One region of the Kocuria rhizosphaericola genome, then DNA from elsewhere that is predicted to be linked to it. Evidence: riboswitches for the same ligand, from Rfam matches in the RefSeq annotation. Region 1 holds a riboswitch; each other region holds the start of a gene.

What was found. Region 1 has a riboswitch for S-adenosylmethionine ahead of ACH9D2_RS19075 (MetQ/NlpA family ABC transporter substrate-binding protein). Riboswitches for the same ligand answer to the same signal wherever they lie in the genome.
Region 2: it holds a riboswitch for S-adenosylmethionine, as region 1 does, so the genes downstream of both, ACH9D2_RS17880 (bifunctional o-acetylhomoserine/o-acetylserine sulfhydrylase) here and ACH9D2_RS19075 (MetQ/NlpA family ABC transporter substrate-binding protein) in region 1, are expected to answer to the same signal.
Region 3: it holds a riboswitch for S-adenosylmethionine, as region 1 does, so the genes downstream of both, ACH9D2_RS05815 (hypothetical protein) here and ACH9D2_RS19075 (MetQ/NlpA family ABC transporter substrate-binding protein) in region 1, are expected to answer to the same signal.
Region 4: it holds a riboswitch for S-adenosylmethionine, as region 1 does, so the genes downstream of both, ACH9D2_RS04105 (methylenetetrahydrofolate reductase) here and ACH9D2_RS19075 (MetQ/NlpA family ABC transporter substrate-binding protein) in region 1, are expected to answer to the same signal.

The regions. Positions count from the first base shown of each region.
Region 1 is NZ_JBISWK010000186.1:4,834-10,294, reverse strand. It holds gene ACH9D2_RS19080 (methionine ABC transporter ATP-binding protein) at 1-898, opposite strand, end outside; gene ACH9D2_RS19075 (MetQ/NlpA family ABC transporter substrate-binding protein) at 895-1,788, opposite strand; SAM riboswitch class IV at 1,888-2,004, opposite strand; gene dxr (1-deoxy-D-xylulose-5-phosphate reductoisomerase) at 2,076-3,350, opposite strand; gene ACH9D2_RS19065 (GlsB/YeaQ/YmgE family stress response membrane protein) at 3,478-3,750, opposite strand; gene ACH9D2_RS19060 (sodium:solute symporter family transporter) at 3,973-5,461, opposite strand, start outside.
Region 2 is NZ_JBISWK010000175.1:10,879-16,339, forward strand. It holds gene ACH9D2_RS17870 (GDSL-type esterase/lipase family protein) at 1-291, shown strand, start outside; gene metX (homoserine O-acetyltransferase MetX) at 307-1,491, opposite strand; gene ACH9D2_RS17880 (bifunctional o-acetylhomoserine/o-acetylserine sulfhydrylase) at 1,488-2,900, opposite strand; SAM riboswitch class IV at 2,977-3,092, opposite strand; gene ACH9D2_RS17885 (VOC family protein) at 3,235-3,873, shown strand; gene ACH9D2_RS17890 (CPBP family intramembrane glutamic endopeptidase) at 3,912-4,691, opposite strand; gene ACH9D2_RS17895 (S9 family peptidase) at 4,764-5,461, shown strand, end outside.
Region 3 is NZ_JBISWK010000052.1:4,592-10,052, forward strand. It holds gene cspE (transcription antiterminator/RNA stability regulator CspE) at 86-292, shown strand; gene ACH9D2_RS05805 (hypothetical protein) at 458-643, shown strand; gene ACH9D2_RS05810 (hypothetical protein) at 769-1,065, opposite strand; SAM riboswitch class IV at 1,469-1,594, shown strand; gene ACH9D2_RS05815 (hypothetical protein) at 1,609-1,842, shown strand; gene ACH9D2_RS05820 (PIN domain-containing protein) at 1,854-2,237, shown strand; gene ACH9D2_RS05825 (glycosyltransferase) at 2,241-3,410, opposite strand; gene ACH9D2_RS05830 (cell division protein PerM) at 3,583-5,220, shown strand; gene ACH9D2_RS05835 (hypothetical protein) at 5,109-5,461, opposite strand, start outside.
Region 4 is NZ_JBISWK010000036.1:1,785-7,245, reverse strand. It holds gene ACH9D2_RS04135 (VOC family protein) at 1-10, opposite strand, end outside; gene ACH9D2_RS04130 (SRPBCC family protein) at 13-510, opposite strand; gene ACH9D2_RS04125 (hypothetical protein) at 537-671, opposite strand; gene ACH9D2_RS04120 (ArsR/SmtB family transcription factor) at 675-1,031, opposite strand; gene ACH9D2_RS04115 (hypothetical protein) at 1,078-2,472, opposite strand; gene ACH9D2_RS04110 (glycosyltransferase) at 2,469-3,464, opposite strand; SAM riboswitch class I at 3,655-3,761, shown strand; gene ACH9D2_RS04105 (methylenetetrahydrofolate reductase) at 3,833-4,759, shown strand; gene metE (5-methyltetrahydropteroyltriglutamate--homocysteine S-methyltransferase) at 4,816-5,461, shown strand, end outside.

The sequences.
Region 1 (5,461 bases):
CGCCGATGTCCACGCCGTCGCCGACGTCCACGATCACCAGGCGGCCGCGGTGGGCGCGGCGCAGCCGCTCCACCTCGCGGGCGTCGGGCACCGAGTGCAGGACGGAGGAGACGAAGCGGCGGGCGGTCTCGGTGCGGGGCCGGGCGAAGATGTCCACGGTGGAGCCGTGCTCCACGACCTTCCCGTCCTGCATCACGGCCACCCGGTCGGCGATCGCCCGGACCACGTCCATCTCGTGGGTGATGATCACGATGGTGATCCCCAGTTCCCGGTTGACCCGCTGCAGCACCTGGAGCACCTCCTGCGTGGTCTCCGGGTCGAGGGCGCTCGTCGACTCGTCGGCCAGGAGCAGCTTCGGACTGGTCGCCAGGGCGCGGGCGATGCCCACGCGCTGCTTCTGCCCGCCGGAGAGCTGCTCCGGGTAGTTGCGGGCCCGCGCGGACAGGCCCACGAACTCGAGCAGCTCGGCCACCCGGGCCCTGCGCTTCTCCTTGGGCCAGCCGGCCCGCTTGAGCGGGTACTCGACGTTGCCGGCGACGGTGCGGGAGGTGAAGAGGTTGAACTGCTGGAAGATCATGCCGATCTCCTGCCGCACGGGCGCCAGCTCGGTCTCGCGCCGGCCGGCCACCTCGAAGCCCTCCACGGTCAGGGAGCCCGAGGACACGGGCTCGAGCCCGTTGATCAGGCGCACCAGGGTGGACTTGCCGGCCCCGGAGTAGCCGATCACGCCGAAGATCTCGCCGCGGCGGACGTCGAGGCTGACGTCGTCGACCGCGAGCACCTCCCGCGCCGCCCGCCCCGAGCCGGTGCGGAAGGTCTTGGAGACGTTGCTGAAGCGGACGAGCACCTCGTCCGGGCGCCCGGGTGAGGGCGGCCCGGCGGGGACCGCCGCGCTCACTGCTCCTGGTCCTTGAGCTCCTGCTGGTAGCGCTCGGTCAGCTCCTGCAGCTCCTGCTGCTCCAGCTGCAGCGGCACGGCGGTGTCCTTCGTCTCCGTCATCTCGGCCTCGAGCACGGGCTCCTCGTGGTAGAGGCCGGCCACCTGCTGGAGGGTCTCGTCGTCGGCGAGCTCCTCGGTCGTGGTGAAGAGGTTGACATAGGCGCGCGAGCCCTCGGCCTCGGGGTCGTCCTGGGCGAGCGCCGACTTCGGGTCGATGTCCGCCCGCGAGAGGAAGTCGTTGTTGATGACCGAGCCGGCCACCGAGTCCAGCGAGAGCACCGTCTGCTCCGCGGAGACCGGGGTGACCTTCACCGTCGAGGCCTCGGTGTCGACGTCGAGCTCGGTGGGGATGAGGGTGTCGGAGGTCAGCTCGACCAGGCCCGCGGACTCGAGGACGAGCAGGGCGCGGGAGAGGTTCACGGCGTCGTTGGGCACCGCGATCTCGTCGCCCTTCTGGAACTGCTCGACGGAGTCGTACTGGTTGGAGTACAGGCCCAGCGGGTAGATCGAGGTCGAGCCGATCGGGGTGATCGAGCCCCCGGCCGAGTTGTTGTAGTCCGCGAGGAACGGGATGTGCTGGAACCAGGTCATCTCCACGTCGCCGGACTCGGTGGCGGGGTTCGGCTGGTTGTAGTCGGAGAAGTCGACGTACTCGACGGTGATGCCCTGCTCCTCGGCCAGCTTCTTGAGGGCGTCGTGGGTCGGGTCGGTGCCCACGACACCGATGGTGACCTTGTCGTCGGCGAGGACGCCCTCGCCGGAGGACTCCCCGGCGGAGCCGCCGCAGGCGGTGAGGGTGAGGCCGAGGGTCGTGGCCAGGGCGAGGAGGGGGAGGCGCTGCGATCGCATGTGGTGCCTTTCCGTGGGTCCGTAGGTGTCGGAGGTTCCACCAGGGCCGGGATCCGGCGGCGACGGCCGATCGGCGCGCGGAAGGGCGCGGTGGGCGTCGAGCCGTACTTGCCGCCGACCGTCGTCGGCCGTGGCCGGATGGTTCACCTGGGGCACCCCACTACGGGAGAGGGTTGCCGCCCAGCAAGCCAGGGCTTCGTGCTGGGACTCGTCATCCGGCGGACAGACTAGCACGGCGGCGCCGGGGTCCGGTGCCCCGGTGCGGGCGCCCGGGCGGAGGCGCCCGGTCAGCCGGCGAGGACCTCGCGGGCCCGGCGGCGGGCCCGGCGCTCGGCCGCCAGGACGGCCTCGAGCTCCAGCGGGCCGTCGTCGTCGTGCTCGTCCAGCACCGCCGCGACCGTGTCCACGATGGCCGGGAACCGGATGCGGCCGTCGTGGAAGGCGTGCACCGCCTCCTCGTTGGCCGCGTTGAACACGGCGGGGAACGTCCCGCCCCGCTCCCCCGCCGCCTTGATGAGCTCGACGGCGGGGAACGCCACGGGGTCGAGGGGCTCGAAGGTCCACTCGGTGGCGCGCGTCCAGTCGCACGGCAGGGCCGCGCCGGGCACCCGGTGGGGCCAGGCCAGACCGAGGGCGATGGGCAGGCGCATGTCCGGGGGCGAGGCCTGGGCGAGGGTGGAGCCGTCCACGAACTGGACCATGGAGTGGACCACCGACTGCGGGTGGACCACCACGTCGATCCGCTCGAGGGGCACCTCGAAGAGCAGGTGGGCCTCGAGCACCTCGAGGGCCTTGTTCACCATGGACGCCGAGTTGGTCGTCACCATCAGGCCCATGTCCCACGTCGGGTGGCGCAGCGCGTCCGCCGGCGTGACCGTCTCGAGCTCCGCCCGGGACCGGCCGCGGAACGGGCCGCCGGAGGCCGTCAGCACGAGCCGGTCCACCTCCCCGGCGGAGCCGCCGCGCAACGCCTGCGCGAGCGCGGAGTGCTCGGAGTCCACGGGGATCAGCGCGTCCGGGTCCCCGGTGGCCGCGGCGGCCGCCTTGACGAGGGCGCCGCCGGCGATCAGCGACTCCTTGTTCGCCAGGGCGAGCTTGTGCCCGGCCCGCAGCGCCGCCAGCGTGGGGGCGAGCCCGATGGAGCCGGTGATGCCGTTGAGCACGAGTTCCGCGCCGGGATGGGCGGCGGCCGTGGACGCGGCGTCGGGGCCGTGCTCGATCTCGGGGCGGTAGTCCCCCGCCCGGGCGGACGTGGCCCGCTCCGCGATCAGGCGGGCCAGCCGGGCGGCGTCCTCGCCGGTGCCGCTCGTGGCCACGAGCGCGGCGCGGGTCTCGACGGCCTGGTCGGCCAGCAGCTCGAGGCGGCTCCGTCCGGCGGCGAGGGCGACCACGGTGAACGGGGGCTGCCCCTCGAGTTCGCGCGCGGCCCGCACGACGTCGAGCGCCTGGGTGCCGATGGAGCCCGTCGAGCCGAGGACGCTGATCCTGCGGGGACCGGCGGCGACCAGGGCCTGCAGCTCGGGCGTCTGACGGGTGCGGGGCGAGGAGGCGAGGGGCGTCATGGCCCCAGTATCCCTCGGAGGCCGCCCAGGACCGGTGCCGCGGCGGTGCGCCGCCCCGGGCGCGGACGCGACGAGGCCCCGTCCACCGGGAACGGTGGACGGGGCCTCGCGGACCGGTGAGGTCGGGTCAGTGCGTGGCGCGGCCCTTGCGGCCGGTGATCAGGCCCCAGATGAGCAGCACGATGAGCGCGCCGCCGATGGCGAGGAGCCAGGTGGTCAGCGAGAAGAAGGTGCTGATGTCGACGCCGAACAGCGCCGAGCCGATGAAGCCTCCGAGGAGGGCGCCGACGATGCCGAGGATCATGGTGACGATGATTCCGCCACCCTGGTTGCCCGGCATGATGAGCTTCGCGAGGGCGCCGGCGATGAGGCCGAGGACGATCCAACCGATGATTCCCATGATTGCTCCTTATCCGTCCCGGGAGGGACTTTTAGTGTACGCAACCGGCCAGTATCCCTGGAATACCCTGAACCGGCTTCGTTACCCACAGTAGCCGACGGTCAGCTCGCTGTCTTTTTACTTTAGCGAAAAATTGGGAGGTCTCCGGGAAACGGCCCGGCCCGCCGGAAGCCGGAGCTTCGGGCGGGCCGGGGGTCGTCCCAGGTGGGAGCGGAGTTCGACTCAGTGGGCGACGGGCTTCTCGGCACCGATGCCTGTGAGCGAGCGCACCTCCATCTCGGACTGCTTGACCGGGTCCTCGAGGCGGCGCTCCGTCATGGAGCCGATGAAGCCCAGGAGGAAGGAGGCCGGGATCGAGACGAGGCCCGGGTTCTGCAGCGGGAACCACGCGAAGTCGGCCGTCGGGATCATCGACGTCTCGGCACCGGACATGACCGGGGAGAAGACGATGAGCCCCACGGACATGATCAGGCCGCCGTACATGGACCAGACGGCGCCGCGGGTGGTGAAGCGACGCCAGTACAGGGAGTACAGGATGGTCGGCAGGTTCGCCGAGGCCGCGACCGCGAAGGCGAGCGCCACGAGGAAGGCGACGTTCTGGCCCTGTGCGCCGATGCCGCCCGCGATGGACACCAGGCCGATGACCACCACGGTGGTCTTGGCGACCTTCAGCTCCTTGCGGGGGTCCGAGTCGCCCTTCTTGATGACGCTCGTGTAGATGTCGTGGGCGAAGGACGCCGAGGCCGTGATGGCCAGGCCGGCGACGACCGCGAGGATCGTGGCGAAGGCCACCGCCGCGATGATGCCCATCAGCAGCGAACCACCGAGCTCGAACGCCAGCAGCGGGGCCGCGGAGTTCACGCCGCCCGGTGCCGCCTGGATCCGCTCGGCGCCGATGAGGGCCGCCGCGCCGAAGCCCAGGATCAGGGTGAACAGGTAGAACAGGCCGATCAGCGCGATCGCCCAGACCACCGAGGTGCGGGCCTCCTTGGCCGTGGGCACCGTGTAGAAGCGCATCAGCACGTGGGGCAGGCCCGCGGCGCCGAAGACGAGGGCCAGGCCCAGGGAGATGAAGTCGAGCTTGCTGGTCTCGCTCACGCCGTACTTCAGTCCCGGCTCGAGGATGGCCGGGTTGCCGGAGACGGCGACCGCGTCACCGAGCAGCGAGGAGAAGTTGAAGCCGTACAGCGCCAGGATCCAGACGGTCATGACCGCCACGCCCGAGACGAGCAGGACCGCCTTGATGATCTGCACGTAGGTGGTGCCCTTCATGCCGCCCACGAGGACGTAGACGATCATGAGCACGCCCACGACCACGATCACCAGCGACTGCCCCGCCCGCGAGCCGATGCCCAGCAGCAGCGACACCAGGGCACCCGCACCGGCCATCTGCGCCAGCAGGTAGAACGCGGACACGGCGAGGGTGGAGATGGACGCCGCCACGCGGACGGGGCGCTGGCGCAGGCGGAAGGACAGCACGTCCGCCATCGTGAACTTGCCGGTGTTGCGCAGGAGCTCGGCGATCAGCAGCAGCGCCACGAGCCAGGCCACCAGGAAGCCGATCGAGTACAGGAACCCGTCGTAGCCCTGGATCGCGATCGCGCCGACGATGCCCAGGAAGGACGCCGCCGAGAGGTAGTCGCCCGCGATGGCCAGGCCGTTCTGGGTGCCGCTGAAGCCGCGGCCGCCGGCGTAGTAGTCGGCCGCCGTG
Region 2 (5,461 bases), on a different contig from region 1:
CTGCACTTCTCCCCCCTGGGCCACCACCGGATCGCGGTCGAGGTCCTCGACAGCCTGGGCATCGAGCACGGCCTGGCGCCCGAGGTCGTCCCCGACCGCCCTCCCTCGTCGTGGCGTCAGGCCCGGGCGGAGGACCTCGTCTGGGCCCACCGCTACCTGCGGCCGTGGGTGGCCCGCCGCATCCGCCGCACGAGCTCCGGGGCGCGGGTCCGGCCGAAGCGGCCGCACTTCGGCACCGCCACCGTGCCCGGGGGCGGGTTCGCGCCCGGGCACGGCACCGCGGACTCCTGAGGGTCCCGCCCCGGTTCAGGGACGGCGCAGCACGGTCTCCACGAGCAGCTTGCCGAGCTGGGGCGCCTCGATGAGGAAGCCGTCGTGGCCCGAGGGCGAGGTGAGGGTGTGCCGCCGGGCGCCCCCGGGCAGCGCGGCGGCCAGGACGTCGGACTCGCGGGGCAGGTAGAGCCGGTCGGAGTCCACCGCCGCCACGAGCCACTCGCACGAGGTCACGGACAGCGCCTCCTCGAGCGTGCCGCGGTCCCGGGCGACGTCGTGGGACATGAGCGTCTCGTTGACGGCCAGGTAGCTGTTGGCGTCGAAGCGCCCGGCGAGCTTGGACGCCTGGTGGTCGAGGTAGCTCTCCACCTGGTAGCGCCCCCGCCCGTCGGGGTGCGTGCCGATGACGCGCTCGTCGGCCTGCGGCGAGCGCCCGAACCGGTGGTGCAGCTCGTCGGCCGAGCGGTAGGTGATGTGGGCGATCCGCCGTGCCAGGCCCAGGCCCGTGACGGGCAGCGGCCCGTCGTAGTAGTCCCCGCCGCGGAAGTGCGGGTCCTGGCGGATCGCGAGGTTCTGCGCCTGGCCCCACGCCAGCTGCTCGGCGCTGGACTGGGCGCACGCGGCGACCACCGCGCAGGCCCGGACCCGGTCCGGATAGGTCACGGCCCACTCCAGGGCCCGGGCACCGCCCATGGAGCCGCCGATGACCAGGCGCCAGGAGTCGATGCCGAGGGTGTCGGCCAGTGCCGCCTCGGCGTGCACGGAGTCCCGGACGGTGACGAGCGGGAAGCGGGAGCCCCAGGGGCGGCCCTCGGGGTCCACGCTCGACGGCGCGGGGGTCGCCGGGCCCGTGGACCCGTAGCAGCCGCCCACGATGTTGGTGCAGACCACGAAGTAGCGGTCCGTGTCGATCGCGGCGCCGGGGCCGATCAGGCCCTCCCACCAGCCGCCGGTCTCCGCGGCGCGCCGCTCCGCCTCGGGGGCGCCGTGACGGGCCCTGCCCGCCGCCACGTGGGTGTCCCCGGTGAGGGCGTGCTCCACGAGCACCGCGTTGGACCCGTCCGGGGCGAGCGTCCCCCAGGTCTCGTAGGCGATCCGGACCTCGGGCAGCCGGAAGCCCGACTCGAGCTCCAGCTCGCCGATCCCGGCCATGCGCGGCACGCCGTCCTCGCGGACGGCGGTCCCGGCGTCGGCGCCCTTCACGACGGTCACGGTCACTCCTGTCCCCCGTGCACGGCCGCGGCCGCGGCGAAGCCCTGCCCCAGGTCCGCCAGGATGTCGTCGATGTTCTCCAGGCCCACGGACAGGCGCACGAAGCCGGGCTCCACGCCGGAGGCCAGCTGCTCCTCGGGCAGGAGCTGGCTGTGCGTGGTGGACGCCGGGTGGATCACGAGGGAGCGGACGTCGCCGATGTTCGCGACGTTCGAGTGCAGGGTCAGGGCGTCCACGAAGGCGGCTCCGGCCTCCCGGCCGCCGTCGAGGACGAAGCCCAGGATCGAGCCGGCGCCGAGGGGCGCGTACTTCTGCGCCCGCCCGTGCCAGGGGGAGGACTCCAGTCCGGCCCAGGACACCGAGCGCACGTCCTCGCGCGCCTCGAGCCAGCGGGCCACCTTCCCGGCGTTGTCCACGTGCCGCTCCATCCGCAGGGACAGCGTCTCGATGCCCTGCTCGATGAGGAACGCGTTGAACGGGGAGATCGCCGAGCCGAGGTCGCGCAGCAGCTGCACCCGGGCCTTGAGGATGTAGGACAGATTGACGCCGAAGGGGCCCTCCGCCCCCAGTGCCTGGGCGTAGACGAGTCCGCCGTAGGACTCGTCGGGCAGGTTGAAGCCGGGGAAGCGCTCCGGGTAGCGGCCGAAGTCGAAGGCGCCGGAGTCCACGATGACGCCGCCGATCGCCGTGCCGTGCCCACCCAGGAACTTGGTGGCCGAGTGCACCACGACGTCCGCGCCCCAGCGGAAGGGCTGGACCAGGTACGGGGTCGCCACGGTGTTGTCCACGATGAGCGGCACCTCGTGGTCGTGGGCGATCCCGGAGACGGTCTCGATGTCGAGGACGTCGTTGCGCGGGTTCGGGATCGTCTCCGCGAAGAAGGCCTTGGTGTTCGGCCGGACCGCCCGCCGCCAGGCCTCGGGGTCGTCCGGGTCCGTCACGAAGGTGGTCTCGACGCCGAGCTTGGGCAGCGTGTACTTGAACAGGTTGTAGGTCCCGCCGTAGAGGCTCGGGCTGGCCACGATGTGGTCGCCCGCGCCGGCGACGTTGAGCACCGCGAACGTGGTCGCCGACTGCCCCGCGCTGAGCATCAGGGCGCCCACGCCGCCCTCCAGGGCGGCGATCCGGTTCTCCACGACCTCCGTGGTCGGGTTCCCGATCCGCGTGTAGATCGGGCCGAGCTCGGCGAGCGCGAAGCGGTCGGCCGCGGCCTGGGCGTCCGGGAAGACGAAGGATGTGGTCTGGTGGATCGGCAGGGCCCGGGAGCCGGTGACCGGGTCGGGGCTCTGCCCCGCGTGGATCTGCCGGGTCTCGAAGGCCCAGCCCCCCGGGTTCTCCGGGGTGGGCCGTTCGGCGGTGAAGACGTCGGTGCCGGAAGCGGGGACGTCGGTGCTGGAAGCGGGGGACTCGGACATGCCGTGGGACTCCTTGCGGGTGTCAGGGGTCCCGTCCCGGCCGAGGCGGTGCGGCCGGGAAGGGCCGGGCACCGGGGACCCGCGCTTGCTCGCTCGCCGGTCGCGAGGAGCCTGGTCTTCACCCAGGGCACCCCACCGCGGTGGAGGGTTGCCGGCCAGCTAGCTGGGGCTTGGACGCTGGCGCTCATGACCTGGACAGCATTCTCCGGATTCGGGCGACACGGCGTCAAGCCGGGTCCGGCCGTGACGCCCGGCGCGGGGCGCCGGGGGCACCACGCCGGGCGCGTCGCAGACCGATTTGGAGACGAAACTCACAGGGTGCCACGATGAGCCCATGAGAGTCGACCACGTGTCCTACGCCTGCCGCCCGGAGGGCCTGGCGGCCACCACCGAGCGCATCGCGGACCAGCTCGGGATCGAGCCGGTCAAGGGTGGGGTGCACCCACGTTTCGGCACCCGCAACATGATCCTGCCCCTCACCAACCACCAGTACGTGGAGGTCGTCGAGGTCCTCCAGCACCCGGCGGCGGAGAAGGCGCCCTTCGGCCAGGCCGTGCGCGCCCGGTCCGAGGCCGGCGGCGGCTGGCTCGGCTGGGTCGTGGAGGTCGACGACCTCACCCCCTTCGAGCAGCGCCTCGGGCGCCGGTCCGTGCCCGGTCAGCGGGTGTTCCCGGACGGGCGGTGCCTCGAGTGGCGCCAGATCGGCGTCAAGGGCCTGATCGCCGACCCCCAGCTGCCGTTCATGGTGCACTTCGAGTCCGGCCCCGAGATGCACCCGTCGCAGGCGCGGATCACGGACGTGGGCCTCGCGGGGATGTGCATCGCCGGGGCCCCGGAACGGGTCGCCGAGTGGCTGGGCGCCCCCGTCGAGACCGCGCTCCAGGACCTGGAGGTCGACTGGCGCTATCCGGACGGCACCCCGGGGGTGCTCTCCGTCACGTTCACCACCCCGGACGGCCCCGTCACCATCTGAGGCCGGGAGGGCCCGGGGCCCGCCCGGCGGACCCCGGCTCAGCCCAGCAGCCGGGCGGCGCCGAGGAATCCCACGGCGTCCAGCAGGAAGTGCGCGACGACGAGGGGCATCACCCGGCCGGTGCGCCGGTAGAGCTCCGCGAACACCAGGCCCATCAGCACGTTGCCGAGGAACGGCCCGATCCCCTGGTACAGGTGGTAGCTGCCGCGGAACAGGGCCGTGACCACCAGCACCACGGGCCAGCTCCAGCCGATGCGGGTCAGCCGGTCGGTGAGGAACGCGACCACGACGACCTCCTCGACCAGGGCGTGGCGCACGGCCGAGAGCAGCAGCACGGGAACCGTCCACCAGTGCTCGGCGAGCCCGGACGTCGTGACCTCGGCGGTGACGCCCAGGGCCCGGCCCGCGCCGTAGAGCACCAGCGTCCCCAGCCCCATGAGCAGGAAGAGCACGGTGCCCAGGCCGAGGTCCGGGACGGGCATGCGGGCGTCGAGACCGATCCGCCGGCGGACCGTGCCCAGCGCACCGGCGGAGCCGGCGAGCAGGTACAGGGCCAGCAGCACCGGCACCAGGTCCAGGGCGATGCCGGTGAGCTGGCGCAGCAGGTCGAAGAGCGGTTGCAGGCTCAGCGGCGGGTTCATCGTGGCTTGCGCCTCGGACAGCGGCCCGCGGGCGAGGTGCTCGGCGAGGGAGAGCACCGCGTAGAGGGCCGAGGCGCCCAGGGACACGCCCAGGACCAGCAGCACCTGCAGCCACAGGTCGGCGCGGGTGGATCCGAAGGCGGGCGGTCGCGGGGCGAGGTGGGCCGGGGTGCTCATGCGGCCATTCTGGCACCGGCCCGGCCGCCCCGGCCCGTCCTCTCCCGGGACGACTTCCCTAGGATGGGGGCCATGACTGTCCTTCCCCCGCAGATCCGCCAGCAGCCCGTCGAGCGCGCCTTCCACGGCCACGTGTTCTCCGACCCGTACGAGTGGATGCGGGACAAGGACTCCCCCGAGGTGCTCGCCCACCTCGCCGCGGAGAACGAGTACGCGGAGTCCGCCACCGCCCACCTCACGGGGCTGCGCGAGACGATCTTCGGGGAGATCAAGGACCGCACCCAGGAGACGGACCTGTCCGTGCCCAGCCGCCGCGGTGCCTGGTGGTACTTCGCCCGCACGGTGGAGGGCGGCGCGCACCAGGTGTTCTGCCGGGTCCCGGCGGTGACCACCGGCGACGTCATCGCCGACTGGACCCCGCCCGTCGTCGAGCCCGGCACCCCCATGACCGGGGAGCAGGTGCTCCTGGACGCCAACGCGGAGGCCGCGAAGCACGAGTTCTACTCCCTCGGCAGCTTCGACGTCTCCGAGGACGGGGAGCTGCTGGCCTGGGCCGAGGACGTCACGGGCGACGAGCGCTTCACGCTGCGCGTCCGGGACCTCACCACGGGAGCGCTGCTCGCCGACGAGATCCCCGGGACGTTCTACGGCTCCTTCCTCACCCCGGACGCCCGCGCCGTCTACTACACCGTGGTGGACGAGTCCTGGCGCCCCCACCAGCTGCGCCGGCACGAGCTGGGCACCCCGGTGGCCGAGGACGTCGTCGTCCA
Region 3 (5,461 bases), on a different contig from region 1:
TCTGAGAAGACGTTTTCCATGCATCACAACTGTTTTGTTTCTCGAACGTCGGGAAACGTTCATCTCATGAAGGATCAGGTCTCCCATGACTACCGGCATCGTCAAGTGGTTCAACGCTGACAAGGGCTTCGGCTTCATCACCCCCGAGGACGGCTCCAAGGACGTCTTCGCCCACTTCTCCGCGATCAACTCGAACGGCTTCCGCTCGCTGAACGAGAACGACCGCGTCGAGTTCGAGACCCAGGACGGCCCCAAGGGCCCCCAGGCCGCGAACATCAACGTCATCTCCTAAGGATCCTGCTCGGGCCCCGGCCCGCAGATCCTCCAGAACCGTCGTCGGGCTCCGCCCGGCGGCGGTTCTGTCGTCGTGCCCCACGGGGGGCGTCTCACGGGGCAGAATCACTGGGAGAGAAGCGCGGGCGAGACGCGCCGCAGCAGAGCCCCGGGAGGAAGCACCGTGAGCGTTCCCGATCCGCGCCCCGCGGCGGCGGAGCCGGAGGACCCCTTCGTGGTCAACCGGATTCCCGACGCCGAGCTGGAGGTCACCGTGCCCTTCGAGCTCGAGGCCTCCGAGTGGGAGTTCGACGGCTCCGCCGACGAGGCCGGCGGCTGGGGCTCCGCGGGGGACTACGGTCTTGAGTGAGCGCCGTGCGGACCCCTCCGCACGCCTGCTCGTCCGTGTACCTGCACTCGTGCATCCACCGCGCCCGGCCACGACGGAGGCCGCAGCCCGATGGGCTGCGGCCTCCGTCGTGTCCTGCCCGCAGGCTACGCCGACAGCGGGAGGGACGAGGGGTGGAGCTTGAAGAACGGGTGCCGTCCGGTGGCCGCGAGGGCTCCGGGGACGAGGAGCTGGCGGTACTTGGCGCACCATTGCGCGGTTCCCTCCGCGTGCTCCGCCGCGGCGGCGAGGTCGTCGGCCTCAGGGCTCAGGTACTCCTGCACGTCCCCGTCGGTCGACGTGAGCCGGACGAGGTGCAGATCGGGGAGGGCGGTGACGGTCACGTCGATCCACTCCTCGCGCTGGTCGGTGGTGATGGCTGTTCTTTCTTCGGACATGGTCATGTTTTCTCCTGACGTTCTTGCAGGCATCCGATGGCGTTGCCCGCCGCTTCGTCATCCGATCCACCCGGGAACATCGGGTTGGCGCGCAGCGGGTCGGAGCCTCTCCACGGGCTCGTCGGGGATCGTCGATCTCCGGTCGAGCACGTGGACGCCGCATCTCGAGAAGCAGATCCAGGCTACCCCGGAGCTCCGACACCTCGACAAGCGAGTCGTGAGTTGTGTCACTGAAACGTAATGCTCGGGCTCGTCGTCGGCGCCGTCCCCGGTGTTCCGAGCCCATTCCAGCGGAGGGATGTGTCGCCGAGGTGTCGCAGCGGTGACGTCCCGGGGAAGACCGGCGCACAGGTGGGCGGCGCGGGATGCCGCCGGGGCGGAGCTCGCCGATGTGGTTCAATGGAGACAGCTTCAAGAGACCCGGTCGGCAAGCTCCGACTTGACCGGGCACCAACCCCATGTTCACGGGTGGTTCGGATGACGAAGCGGCTCGCATCACCGCCGCGGCGGTACCCGGTGCGAGCAAGAGCGCCCGAAGGATCCCCGGTCATGTCCGACCCCCGCACCCCTGCCCCCTCCGCCCGTGCCGGAGCGTTCTCCGAGACCGCCCCGGGCGTCCCAGCCGGAAGGGACCCGGTCCCGAGCGACCCGGCCCGGAGCGTCCCGCCCATCAGCGTCTCCGCCATGAGCCTCGAGGACTACGCCCGTGCCGTGCAGGCCCGCACCGAGTTCGTGGACTTCCTGCTGGCTCCGGCCCGCGGGGAGCTCGCCGCCGCGGCCTGAGGTCCCGCGCCGTGGACCTGCTCCTGGACCGTTCCGTGCTGCTGGGGGTGCGCACCCCGGAGCGCTGCCCCGGGCTGGCCGAAGCCCTGCGCCGGCACGGCCACCGGCGGCTGTTCCTGCCGGCCACGGTGCTCGGCGAGCTGCTCGCCGAGCGGCCCGACGAGACGCTGTGGGTGGAGCAGCTCGAGCTGCGCTTCCCGGGCCGGGTGCTCCCGGTGGACGCCGCCGTGGCCCGGGCGTGGGGCTCGCTGGGCGCGACGGTGGCCGCCGACCCGCTCGCCGGGCTCACCGCCGCCACGGCCCAGGTGCACGGGCTGACCGTGCTGACCGTGGAGCCGGGGCGGTACGCCGGCACCGGGGCGTCCGTGCTGGACGCGGCCCCCGCCCGGCGGTAGCCCTCAGCCGGCGCGGCGGTGGCGCGGGCCGCGCCCCCGCACCGAGAGCTCCACGGCGTGCTCGTAGTGCTCGAGCAGCTGTCCGACCAGGACGTCCCACGTCCGGCCCTGGACCGCCGCGTGCGCGGCGGCGCCGAACGCGGCCCGCTTCGCCTCGTCGCCCAGGAGGTCGACCACGTGCCCGCGGAGCGCACCGAGGTCGCCCGGGGGGTAGAGCCAGCCGGTGCGGGACCGGTCCACGAGGTCGAGCGGCCCGCCCCGACCGGTCGCGACGACCGGCACCCCGGAGGCCATGGCCTCCTGGATCGTCTGGCAGAACGTCTCGAACTCGCCGGGATGGACGAACACGTCGAAGGACGCCATGATGCGCGCGAGGTCGGCGCCGCTGCGCCGCCCGGTGAAGTGGGCCTGCGGGAGCCGGCGGCGCAGGGCGTCCTCCTCCGGCCCCGAGCCCACGACCACGAGCCGCGTGCCGGGCAGGTCCGCGACCGCGGCGAGGTCCTCGACCTGCTTCTCCGGCGCGATCCGGCCCACGTAGCCGACGATCCGCCGGCCGCCGCCGACCTCCTCCCGCCACTGCTCGTCCCGGTGCCGGGGGCAGAAGCGGGTGGTGTCCACCCCGCGCCGCCACAGGTGCACGTCGTGGACGCCGTGCTCGGTGAGCTGCCGGACCGCCGAGGTGGACGGCGCGAGCGTGAGCGTGGCGAGGTTGTGCATGGAGCGCACGTGCCCCCACAGGAGATGCTCGAGGAACGGCGCCCCGTACTTGGCCGCGTATCCGGGCACGTCCGTCTGGTAGACCGCCACGCACGGCACCCCGAGCTGCTGGGCCGCCAGGATCGCCCGGCGGCCCAGCACGAACGGGGAGGCCACGTGGACCACGTCCGGCCGGAAGCGCGCCAGCTGCCGGCGCACCCGCGCCACGGTCCCCCCGGCTACGCGCACGGCCGGGTAGCCGGTGAGGGGAACGGCGGGCAGCCGGTGCACCGGCACCCCGTCGAGGTCCTCGACGACGTCCTCCACGAGGCGCCCGAGCGGCGCGGGGTCGTAGGAGGGTGCCAGGACGGCGACGTCGTGCCCCCCGGCGACCAGCTGCTCGACGACCCGGAGCACCGAGTGGGTGACTCCGTTCAGGTGGGGGAGGAACTGCTCGGCGACCACGGCGACTCTCATGTGCGCGAGCCTGCCCGGGGCGGGCGACCGGACGGGAAGCGGCACGTGGCCCGCCGGTGAAGGCGCCGTGAAGCCTCTGCCGGGGCGCCGCGCGGGCGTGGGAGGATGGGCGGTGATGAACTCCCATGGCTCTTCCTCCCCCGCAGCACGCCCCGACCGCCGTGGCGTGCCGATGCCGCTGTGGCTGCAGGGCGTGCTGGAACTCGGCTCCGTGGCCGTGGTGTCCTACCTGCTGGTCCTGCTGACCGTCCTCATGGTGTGGCTCGCCGACGGCTTCGACACCCTCGGCCTGATCGGCGGGTTCGTGCTCTCCGGCCACGTGTGGCTGCTCGCCCACCTCACGCCCCTCCAGGTGGCCCTGGACCCGGGGGCGGGACTGCCCGCGACCACCGGGACGCTCAACCTCGTCCCGCTGGGACTGACCCTCGTGCCGTTCGCGCTCGCGTGGCAGGCCGGGAGGCGGCTGGCGCGCGCCTGCTGGGAGGGTCAGTTCTGGCAGCCGTACCTCAGCGGCCTCGCCGCCTACTGCGCGTTCGGCGCGGCGGCCGCGCTGCTGTTCAGCGGCGGGCCGGTCTCGGCGAGCCCGGTGGCCGCGGCCGTCTTCCCGCTCGTTCCCGTGGCCCTGGGCGCGTTCGTGGGCGCGTACCGGGCCTCCCGGTCGCTGCCGGGGCTGATCGGCGTCAACGCCGCCGCGTGGGTCGAGCGCACGAGCCAGTACTCCCGCTGGGCCGGGTCCTACGTGTGGGCCGTGCTGCGCGCCGGGTTCGTCGCGGCCGTCGCCGGGGTCGGCGCCGGGGCGGCCCTGCTCGCCGCCGCCCTGTTCTGGAACTGGAACGACGTGGTGGGCGTCTACCAGCGGCTCGGCACCGGCGTGCCGGGGGACACCGCGCTGACGGGGCTCCAGCTCGGCTACCTGCCCAACCTCGCCGTCTACGCCCTGGCCTGGGCCACGGGCGCGGGCTTCGACCTGGGCTCCGGCACCCACGTCTCCCCGCTGGGCACCGACGCCGGGCCCGTGCCGATGCTCCCGGCGCTCGCCGCGCTGCCGCCCGCGGAGCTGCCGGCGTGGGCGCTCGTGGTGGTCGTGCTGCCGGTCCTGGCCGGTGTCCTCGCCGGCTGGTGGTTCCTGCGCGAGGGGGAGAACCACCTGGACGACTGGATGGCGCTCCGGCTGCCCGCCCGCTGGATCACGTTCCCGCTCTCGACCCTGCTGACCGGGCTCTTCGTGGGCGCGGTCGCGGGCGTGCTGGTGATGCTGCTGAGCTGGCTGGCGCACGGCTCGCTGGGGCTCGGCCGGCTCACGGACGTGGGGCCCGACGGTCCGGCCGTCCTGCTGCTGTTCGGCGCCGAGGTGGCCGTGGGCACGGCGGTCGGCTGCGTCGTGGGACCGTGGCTCGAGCACGAGCCGTCGTTCGCGCCGCCCCGCGGTGCGGAGGACGGCGGGGACGGGACGCCTGCCGGCCGGCGCGAGGCGCGGCGGCGGCGCCGGGAGGAGGCCGCGGCGCGGCGCGCGATGCGCTCGGCGGGCCGGCGGAGCCCGCAGACCGCGGGCGGGGCCGGACGGAACGGGGACGACCGGGACGAGGTCGACCGGGACGGGGCCGATCGGGACGAGGTCGACCGGGACGGGGCCGATCAGCACGGGACCGACGGGGAGCGTGCCGAGGACCGGCGTGCCGACGCGGGCCCGTGGGCGGCTCAGGAGCGGGCCGTGGCGGGGTCCCGGTCCGCGGAGGCCTTCGACGTGGACGCGGTCGAGACGCCGGCGGCGGCGTCCGACGCCGGTGCGTCCGGTTCGCCGGAGAGATAGCTCCAGATCCCGTCCTCGAGCTCCTGCTGGCACTGCGCCTGCCCGGAGAGCGTGAGGGTGCCCGCGACGCACTCCTGGTAGGCCTCGGCCACCGGCCACAGGGCCAGACGGGCCCCGCCGGTGAGCAGGCTCAGCGTGCCCAGCACGATCGCGGCGACCGCGCTCAGCACCAGCAGCAGGCGCTTGTCCGAGCCGCGGGAGCGCACGAGGGCCGCGATGCCCAGCCCGATCCCGACGGCCG
Region 4 (5,461 bases), on a different contig from region 1:
TCCAGTCCACGGTCAGGCCCCGTCCTGCGCGGGCCGCCCGGCCAGCAGCTCCTCGAGCCGTTCGTAGCCCTGCGACATCCCGGACTCCATGCCGGTGGACAGGTACTGCTCGCGCGACTCGACGGACGGGTGGACGGACCGGCCCGTGAGCCGGGAGCGCCCGCCGGGCAGGTCCTCGAACGTCGAGTACTCGAGCGTGACCACGTCCGGCCAGCCCTCGTACTCGAACGTCTGCACGATGAGGGCGTCCTGCCGGACGGTGTGGAAGAGGCCGCGGAAGGCGTACTCGTCGCCGCCCTCCTCGCCGCGCTGGACGAACCGGTAGGACCCGCCGCTGCGGCAGTCGAAGCCGTCGATCCGGGTCTCGAGCCCGCGCGGGCCGATCCACTGCCGGTACAGCTCCGGGTCCGTGTGGGCGCGGAAGACCTCGGCGGCGGGGACGTCGAACTCGCGGACGTAGTCGACGAGGGGGACGCCCTCGGGCGCCGTGACGTGCAGGGCGTTGGGCATGACGGGCTCCTCGGTGGTGGGCGGCTTCATCGGGCCCGGGCGGCCAGGAGCCCGGGGTCCGCGTGGACGCGGAAGGCCTCGGCCGCGGGGTGGTCGAACGCGCGCTCGACGTCGACGAACGGCTGGGCGTCGGGGAGGGTCCGGTGCAGTGGGTGTCCCATGGTTCAGTCCTGGGTGTGCTCGCCGCGGTCCGCGGCTCGGGTGTCGAGCACGGCGTCGAGGCGGCGGAACTGCTCCTCCCGGACCAGCCGGTAGCGGTCGATCCACGCGGTGAGCGCCTCGAGCCGTGCGGGGTCCAGGTGGACGGGCCGGCGCTGGGCGTCACGGGTGCGCGTGACGAGCTGCGCCTGCTCGAGGACCTGGATGTGCTTCGAGACCGCCTGCTTGGAGATCGCGAAGGGTTCCGCCAGTTCGGTGACCGTGGCCGGTCCCCGGCTGAGCCGGGCGACGATGCGGCGGCGGACCGGGTCGGCGAGGGCCAGGAAGGCCTTGTCGAGGAGGTCGTCGTCGCCGGCGTCCACGGTGTTTGTCAACTGATTCCTTGATCAACCTTTTGGTTGTTAAAGGTTAGGTCTCCCGCGAGATCGGGGCAAGGTCCGGGACCGGATCGTGACGGGCGGGGATCGTCGCGGGCTCCTCGGCCTCCTCGGAGACCTGCGGTGCCCCGGGTCCCGTGCGCGGCCGCACGGCCGCGGCCAGGCAGGCGGCCGTGACGACGGCCAGCGCGGCCGCCACCCCGCGGTTGACGAAGAACGCGTGGATCTGGGAGTGGTTGCTGAGCACCGTGTACCAGACGGGCACGACCACGGCCGGCAGGGACAGGACGGCGGCGACCCCCCACCGGGCGAGCCCTCCCCGTCGCAGCGCCAGGACCAGGCCCACGGCCGCCGCGAGCAGGCAGCCGGTCAGCACGAGCCCCGAGGTGGGCACCATGGTCCACCAGTAGTGGACGTTGACGCGCGCCCCCGCCCCGAACGCCTCGGAGACCCCCGCGTGGTCGCCTCCGGTCCGGTTCCCGACGTTGCGGCGGACCACCTCCAGGGTGGCCGGGAAACCCAGGAAGGCGCCCGCGATGACCCACCGTGCGAGCCAGGTGACGGCGAAGGCCACCGGCCAGACCACTCCGCCGAGGACCACGGCCAGGAGGGTCGCGCCGAGCTCGCGGCGGTGGTACCACGTCACGGCTCCCACGGCGAAGGCGGACATCGCCCACGGCACGGCGGGGGTCGTGAGGAGGTCCACGAAGCAGAAGAGCGCGGCGCCCAGGGCGACCCCCGAGTACGCCATCCGGGGCGAGCGTCCCGCCCCGAGGGCGGAGAGGATCACGGACAGGAAGATGAAGGCGATGGAGATCGACTGACTGAAGGACGTCGAGGGCGTGGACAGCAGGTTCGTTCCCACGACGTACGGCAGGACGAGGGCCAGTCCCACGGCGGTGGAGGTCCGGGCGCGGACCGCGAGGAACGCGCCGACCAGGGCGAGCACCATGAGGGTGCCCGAGACGATCCGCAGCCCCTCGATGCCCGTCAGGGCCATCACCGGACGCGTGATCACGGTGTAGCCGGCCCAGTACTTGAAGTAGTCGTTGTCGGTGAGCACGGCCCCCTCGGAGATCGCCCGCAGCTGCTCCGGCCCCCCGCCGCAGGTGGCCAGGCGGGGCATCCGGATCGCCCGGCTGAACGCGGACTCCTCCGGGGACGCGCCCAGGCCCGTCCCCGCCACGACGCACTCGGTGAAGGTGTCCGCGGGGGTGCCCATCCGGTCGATCGCGTCGATGGGCCCGTAGGTGCCGTCCTCGACGGCCGCGACGAGGTTCTCGACGATGGGCCGGTCCGGCACGGCCTGGCCCAGCGTCAGCAGCCCGAACAGGGCGAACTGCAGGACCAGCAGCATCCCCAGCCCCTGGGCCCAGGGCAGCAGGGGGAGCAGCCGCGCCCGCACGGCCTCCCGTCCCGCGCTCACGGGACCTGCCGCCGGTGGTCCGCACCGTGGTCCCCGGCCCGCCGGCCCGGGCCGTCCCCGCCGCTCCACGGAGGAGCCGGGAGGCGCAGGTAGAACAGCCGGGAGGTCTCCCGGCGGATCTTCGCCTGGCCGCTCAGGAGCACGCCCATGAGCAGGAACACCCCGGCGAGGACCATCAGGGAGGCGGCCAGGAACGCCGTCGGGAACCGGGGGACGAGACCGGTGCCCGCGAACTCCGCGATCACGGGCAGGCCGAGGACCAGGCCCAGGAGGAACAGGGCCAGGGAGACGGCGCCGGTGACGAGGAACGGGCGCTCGTGGAAGAGGAGCTGCCCGAAGATGCCCAGGATCCGGAAGCCGTCGTGGTAGGTCCGCAGCTTGCTCTCGCTGCCGGCGGCCCGGTCGCGGAAGCCCACGGCGACCTCGGCCTGCGGCACCCGGGCGTTGACGGCGTGGACGGTCAGCTCCGTCTCGATCTCGAACTCGCGCGACAGCGCGGGGAAGGACTTGACGAAGCGGCGCGAGAAGACCCGGTAACCGCTGAGCATGTCGGAGACCTTCCGGCGGAAGGCGAAGGTGACGAGGCCGTTGAAGAACCTGTTGCCGGACTCGTGCCCCGACCGGTACGCGGTGCTGGTGACCTGCCGGCGCACGCCCAGCACGTGGTCGTAGGGCCCGGACAGCAGGGTCTCGATCATGGCAGGGGCGTCGGCGACGTCGTAGGTGTCGTCGCCGTCGATGAGCAGGTAGACGTCGGCGTCCAGGTCCGCGAAGGCCCGCCGGACCACGTTGCCCTTGCCCTTCTCCTCCTCGCGCCGCACGTGTGCCCCGGCACGCCGCGCGGCCTCGGCGGTGCCGTCCGTCGAGCAGTTGTCGTAGACGTGCACCTCGATGCCGGGCACCGCGGCGTGCAGGTCGGTGACGACCTTCGCGATCGCCGCCTCCTCGTTGTGGCACGGCACAACGGCCACGATGCGGGGGGTGGGAAGCATGGGCACTCGTTCCTGCGGTCCGGAGTCGGGGTGACTCGTCCATTATGACGAGGGCGCGAGGGGCGCAGGACCGTGGTCCGCGCGTCCGTGTTGCGTCCTGTGACGTCGTGGTCGTCACAGTCGGCGCACCCGCGTCTTCTGGGCGCCCGGGCTTGGCAGCACGGCGGGGCAGCCGCTGGAATGGGCCTTGCATCTATCCAGAGCGGCCGAGAGACCTGGCTCGTCGACGCCGCAGCAACCATCCGCGCCCCCGCCACGGGGTGCGCGGAACGGTGCTCCCGCCAGGACCGATGGAGCTGTCGCAGCCTCCCGGGTCCGCCCGAGGGACGGCTGGCGCCCTCCCTCGGGGTGACCCTTGGAGGAAGAACGTGACACCACGCCCGATCGCCCGGCCGGCGCCGCCGTCCCTGTCCTACGAGCTCTATCCGCCCCGCGGCCCGGCGAGCGCCGCCACCCTGCTGCGGACCATCGAGGAGCTCGAGCCCACCCGTCCCGACCACGTCTCCGTGACGTACAGCGGGGACGAGCAGCGCCGGGACAGCTCGCTCGCCCTGCTCGACCACCTCCTGGCCCGCACGAGCCTGCGGCCGCTGGCGCACCTCACGTGCGTCGGGAGCACCCGGGCCGAGCTGGAGCAGACCGTGGCCTCGCTGGTCCGCCGCGGCGTCCGGGGCGTCCTGGCCCTGCGCGGGGACCGTGACCCGGGGGCGGAGCCGGGCGAGCTCCGGTACGCCGGCGAGCTGGTGGAGCTCGTGCGCGAGGTCGAGCAGAGCCACACGGCGTCCCTGGCGGCCGGCCGGCTCGCCGTGGGCGTGGCCGCCTATCCGACCCGGCACCCGGAGTCCCCCTCGTTCCGCCACGACGTCGAGGTGCTGCTGGCCAAGCAGCGCGCCGGGGCGGACTTCGCGATCACGCAGGTCTACTTCCGTCCGCAGCGCTACGAGCGCCTGGTCGCCGCGGCCCGCGCAGCCGGGGTGACCATCCCGATCGTCCCCGGGATCATGCCGGTCACCGATCCGCGGCGGCTGCAGACCCTGTGCCGGCTGGCCGGCCTGGCGCCCCACCCCGGCCTGGCCGCCGCGCTCGAGGACGCCCCCGGGCCCGCGGAGCGGCACCGGGCCGGCGTGGCCTTCGCGGCCCGGCTGGCCCGCGCCGCCCTGGACGCCGGCGCCCCCGGCCTGCACCTCTACACCTTCAACGAGCACCGGGCCGCGCTCGACCTGCTGGAGCACGTGGAGCTCCCCCGCGTCCCGCACGTGCCCGTCCCGCTCGACGACCTGCTGCTCCCCGCGTGAGCACGCCGCCTCCCCGCCCTTCCGCACGAACTCACAACACCTCCCAGGAGATCCTCATGACCACTGTCCCGTTCCCCGCCGCCACCATCACCGGCTACCCCCGGATCGGCCGCCGCCGCGAGCTGAAGAAGGCCCTCGAGGCCTACTGGGCCGGGCGCTCGACCCGCGAGGAGCTCGAGTCGGCGGCCGCCGACCTGCAGCTGGCCACCTACCGCCGGCTCGTGGAGCTGGGCCTCGGCGCCCAGGACTCGTCCCTGCCCGCGGCGTTCCCCCTCTACGACCAGGTCCTGGACACCACCGTGGCCCTCGGGGCGGTCCCGTCCCGCTTCGCCGACCTCGCCGACGCCGAGGGCCGGCTCGACCTCGACGCGAGCTTCGTGCTCGCCCGTGGCGACGCCGGGCGCGCGCCGCTCGAGCTGACCAAGTGGTTCGACACCAACTACCACTACCTCGTGCCGGAGATCGGCCCGGACACCCCGTTCCGCGCCACCGCCGACCGGCTAGTGGCCGACGTCCGCCGCGCCACCGCGCACGGCTTCGCCGTCCGCCCGGTCCTCGTGGGCCCCGTGTCCTTCCTCCTCCTCGCCAAGGCCGACGACGACGCCCCCGCGGGCTTCGACCCCCTGCAGCGGCTCCCCGAGCTGCTCCCGGTGTACGCGGAGCTGCTGGGCGAGCTCGCCGCGGCCGGCGCGGACTGGGTGC